2 regions of the Megasphaera sp. An286 genome follow, and region 1 is predicted to be linked to the other one. Evidence: a T-box and tRNA genes for the amino acid it is inferred to sense, from the RefSeq annotation. Region 1 holds a T-box; the other holds one or more tRNA genes.

Region 1 (2,203 bases):
CAACATCATGGCTGAAATCATTTGCCCGGATAACCGTCCGCAGATGGGTACTGTTCGTCCGAACGTATTCAAAAAACCGGAAGCTGATCCGAGCGCTACAGGCGAAGTTATCGAAATGGAAGCAAAACTTTCCGACGCTGACTTCATGACGAAATTCGTTGAACTCATTAAAATGGGCGGCGAAGGCGTTAAGATCGAAGAAGCTGACGCTATCGTTGCCGGCGGCCGCGGCATGAACGGCGCTGAACCGTTTGTTGACGGCGGTATCCTGAAAGAATTGGCAGACGTATTGGGCGGCGCTGTCGGCGCATCCCGTGCAGCTGTTGACGCTGGCTGGATCGACGCTCTCCATCAGGTTGGCCAGACAGGTAAGACTGTTGGCCCGAAACTCTACATCGCTTGCGCTATTTCCGGTGCTATTCAGCACTTGGCAGGCATGACGGGTTCTGACTGCATCATCGCTATCAACAAAGACGAAGATGCTCCGATCTTCAAAGTTTGCGACTACGGTATCGTTGGCGACGCTTTCGAAGTAGTTCCCAAACTCACAGCAGCTATTAAAGCAGCCAAAGGTATGGCATAATACCTAGATTTCCATAAGCCTAAAAAAGGACTGTCTTCGGGCAGTCCTTTTTACGTAGCTGCAGTTCTTTAAGTTCTTAATTTGAAGTAAAAAAAGACTAAAGTTTCTTGACAAGGTACATCGTACGTCGTATAATTTACGCATACATAGAAATATGTAACAAGCCTTGAAAAGGACATGATATTTTCAGCGGCTTTATCAGAGAGGGGCATAATTGGTGTGAGTGCCCTTAAAGCGTGAAAGTGTTACCCCCTTGGAGCTAATCGCCGGAAGTTGCAGTACGGCGGTTCGGTCGCCACGTTATAGCGTTTGAGTACATCGGTATTTTACTGATGAACTAGGGTGGAACCACGTGAGCATGCTCTCGTCCCTTGAGGACGGGAGCTTTTTTATTAAGGAGGATGTATTATGGCAGAATTAGTGTTAAAAGACGGCAGCAAAAAAGTATTTGCCGACGGCATTTCGTTGTATGATGCCGTAAAAGAGCTGAGCAACAGCTTGGCTAAGAAAGTATTGGTAGCGAAAGTCAATGGAGACGTAACGGATTTGCGGGAAACCATCGTCGACGGTTCTACCGTTGAATTCCTGACTTTTGACGCCCAGGAAGGGAAGGACACGCTCCGCCATACGGCATCCCATATCATGGCGCAGGCCGTTCAGCGTTTGTTCAAGGATGTTAAACTCGCTATCGGCCCGTCCATCGAAAACGGTTTTTACTACGATTTCGATACGGAACACCGGTTTACGCAGGAAGATTTCGCCTCCATCGAAGCAGAAATGGAAAAAATCGTCAAAGAAAATCTCGCTTTGACGAAAGAAGTCGTATCCCGCGACGAAGCGCTGAAAATGTTTAAAGACGCCGGTCAGGACTACAAGGTAGAATTGATTGAAGACCTGCCGGAGGGCGAACAGATTTCCTTATACCGCCAGGGAGATTTCGTCGATTTGTGCGCAGGACCGCACTGCGAAACGACGGGCCGGGTCAAAGCTTTTAAGCTGCTGACGGTGGCCGGTGCGTACTGGCGCGGCGATGAACATAATAAGATGCTTCAGCGTATTTACGGCACGGCTTTCGAAAAGAAAGACGACTTGGATGCATATCTGCACATGCTGGCTGAAGCGGAAAAGCGTGACCATCGTAAATTGGGCAAGCAGCTCGACTTGTTCAGCTTCCACGAAGAAGGCCCGGGCTTCCCGTTCTTCCACGCAAAAGGCATGGTTCTCCGCAAGACGCTGCTCAAATTCTGGTATGAACTGCACGATGAAGCGGAATACGACGAAATCAGCACGCCGACGATCCTGAGCCGCCACCTGTGGGAACAGTCCGGTCACTGGGATCATTACCGCGATAATATGTACTTCACGACTATCGACGACGAACCGTACGCGATTAAGCCGATGAACTGCCCCGGCGGTATCCTCGTATATAAGAGCGACGTCCATAGTTATCGCGATTTCCCCATGCGGATGGCTGAGTTAGGCCTGGTTCACCGCCATGAGCTCCACGGCGCCCTCCACGGCTTGTTCCGCGTTCGCTGCTTCACCCAGGACGACGCCCACATCTTCATGCTGCCGAGCCAGATGGAAGAAGAAATTTCCGGCGTTATCGACTTGTTTGAC
Region 2 (2,203 bases), on a different contig from region 1:
ATGTCGGAGTCTTGGCTTCGTACTAATAAGCTCCGCATGGCTACGTCGCAGACGTAATATTTGTTCATAGAGGCCAACAATTTCTTCCCTTTAATGTTGTAGCGGCGTGCCTCATAAAATAACAGGCTGTCTGTCAAGCCGCGGAGATAGCGGTCTACGGTTTTAGGGTCTATTTTCATTCGTTGCGAAGTCATGGTATTAGCGATTGTAGTTGGGGACGTCCGGTTGCCAATGTTGTGCATCAAAAATCGCGTAATGTTTTCCAGCATATTCACGTCGGCTACGTTCAAACGTTTTACAATATCATTGAGCAGGATTGTATTGTATATACCGCTCATATATTCCCGCGCCTCTTGCTCCCCGTAGCCGTATCGCACTGCATAGGGAAAGGAACCGTTTCGGACATATAGGTTGAAGGTTTCGTTTACGGATAGATTTTCGTCAGCCAGACCAGAATAAAATTCTTTAAAAGAAAGAGGCAGCATAGATAACTCTACATAACGGCCAGTCAATAACGTGGCTAATTCGCCGGAAAGCATGTAGCCGTTTGAGCCGGTAAGGTATAGATCGCAGTTTTCACGCAATAAAAGGCTGTCTACGGCTTTTTCGTAATTTGCTACGTGTTGTACTTCGTCCAGAAAGATATAATTCATCTGACCTTCAAGAAGCCGATTTTTAATGTAGTTATACAGTGCTTTATAATCTGTCAAATCTTCAAAGTCTAAATCTTCAAAATTGATGGCTACTATTTGTTCTTTAGCGACGCCATGGGTGAGCAAATAATCTTGGTACATGGAAAATAATGTTGATTTCCCGCAACGCCGCACGCCTGTTACTACCTTGATGATTTGTTGATCTTTCCATTTTAGAAGCCAATGGAGATATGTTGTTCGTTCTATTCGTTTCATGACAATACCCTCCTTTATCAATAGTATATTCCATACAAAATAAGATTTCAACAATAAACGGAATATATTCCATTTACTGTCGAAATCTTGGATTTATTGGAATTTGTTTTTTATGAAATAGAATAAAAAAATTTATGACACAACTGACACAGCCAACACAATAAATATTTTAATTTGATAATATATTTTAATATTGCAGATGTAAAATAATGATTAAAAATAACTATGTGCTTTGAAAATGCGGGCTTTAAGCTAAAGAGACGGAAACTATAAAAAGTTCAAGGTACATTCTAGGTACATTTCATACAAAAAAACGGGTTCCCGAAATCGGGAACCCGCATGTTTTCTGGAGCCACTAATAGGATTCGAACCTACGACCCTCTCATTACGAATGAGATGCTCTGCCAGCTGAGCTATAGTGGCGAGTACTCTGTTATTATATGCGGAGATGGATGTTTTGTCAATACTTTTTTTGAAATAATTTGAATTTGTGTGAAGGGCTGTCAGCAAATATTGTAAGAGAGCAAAAAAAAAGAAATGGCCGGAACCATTTCTTTTTCTGCTAACGTTATTCTTTTAGGTAGACGGCGAAGACCCGTGCCGGGAAGCCGACGCCGTTTTTTACCTTGGGGAAGGTGACGAAGATGATGGCTCCTGTCGGAGGAAGAGCGTCGAGGTTGGTCATGAGTTCGACTTGCAGCCTGTCTGTTTCTAAGATATAGATTTCGCCGGCAAAGTTGACATTGGCTCCCGGGGCGTCCGTGTCAGCTGTTTCGTGTCCAATTGCGCCGATATGGCGTTCTTCGACGAGCCAATGCAGCGCGTCCAGCTTCCAGCCGGGATAATGGGGCTGATTGTTTTCATCGTAGTTGTTCATGTCTGGCCGCTTGGACCAGTCGGACCGGAAGGCAACAAAGGCGCCTTCGGGAATGGGGCCGTGCTCCTGCTCCCATTCCCGAAGGTCGGCAATGGTCAGCTCGTAGTCGGCGTCTGCTGCACAGGCTGCCGATTTATCGATGACGACGAGAGGATATACCATTTCCTTCAGCGTCATTTGGTCCAGCGTACGCGCTCCTTGAACGAAGTGGCCCGGGGCGTCGACGTGGGTGCCGAATTGGCCGGCAGGAATGACGTATTTGTCGGAGTGGAAAATGCAGTCAGGACTAAAATCGTAAATGACTTCGGTGGTCAAATCGCCGAAGCCGTACCAATGGGGCGTCGCAGGACTTAGTTCATGCGTTAAATCTACCCAGCAGTATGCCGGAGATTTTAATTCGTTGACGAATTCCCATAAT

Evidence for each region. A T-box is a leader RNA that pairs with one kind of tRNA and senses whether it is charged. The one in region 1 lies ahead of thrS (threonine--tRNA ligase), so its partner is inferred to be a tRNA-Thr.
Region 2: it encodes a tRNA-Thr, which carries the amino acid that the T-box ahead of thrS (threonine--tRNA ligase) is inferred to sense. The anticodon was not compared.

Annotation. Positions count from the first base shown of each region.
Region 1 covers NZ_NFIY01000005.1:113,528-115,730, reverse strand. The annotation lists gene B5F80_RS04030 (electron transfer flavoprotein subunit alpha/FixB family protein) at 1-583, shown strand, start outside; T-box leader at 741-958, shown strand; gene thrS (threonine--tRNA ligase) at 992-2,203, shown strand, end outside.
Region 2 covers NZ_NFIY01000003.1:87,280-89,482, forward strand. The annotation lists gene B5F80_RS02655 (ATP-binding protein) at 1-908, opposite strand, end outside; tRNA gene B5F80_RS02660 (tRNA-Thr) at 1,256-1,331, opposite strand; gene B5F80_RS02665 (cyclase family protein) at 1,477-2,203, opposite strand, start outside.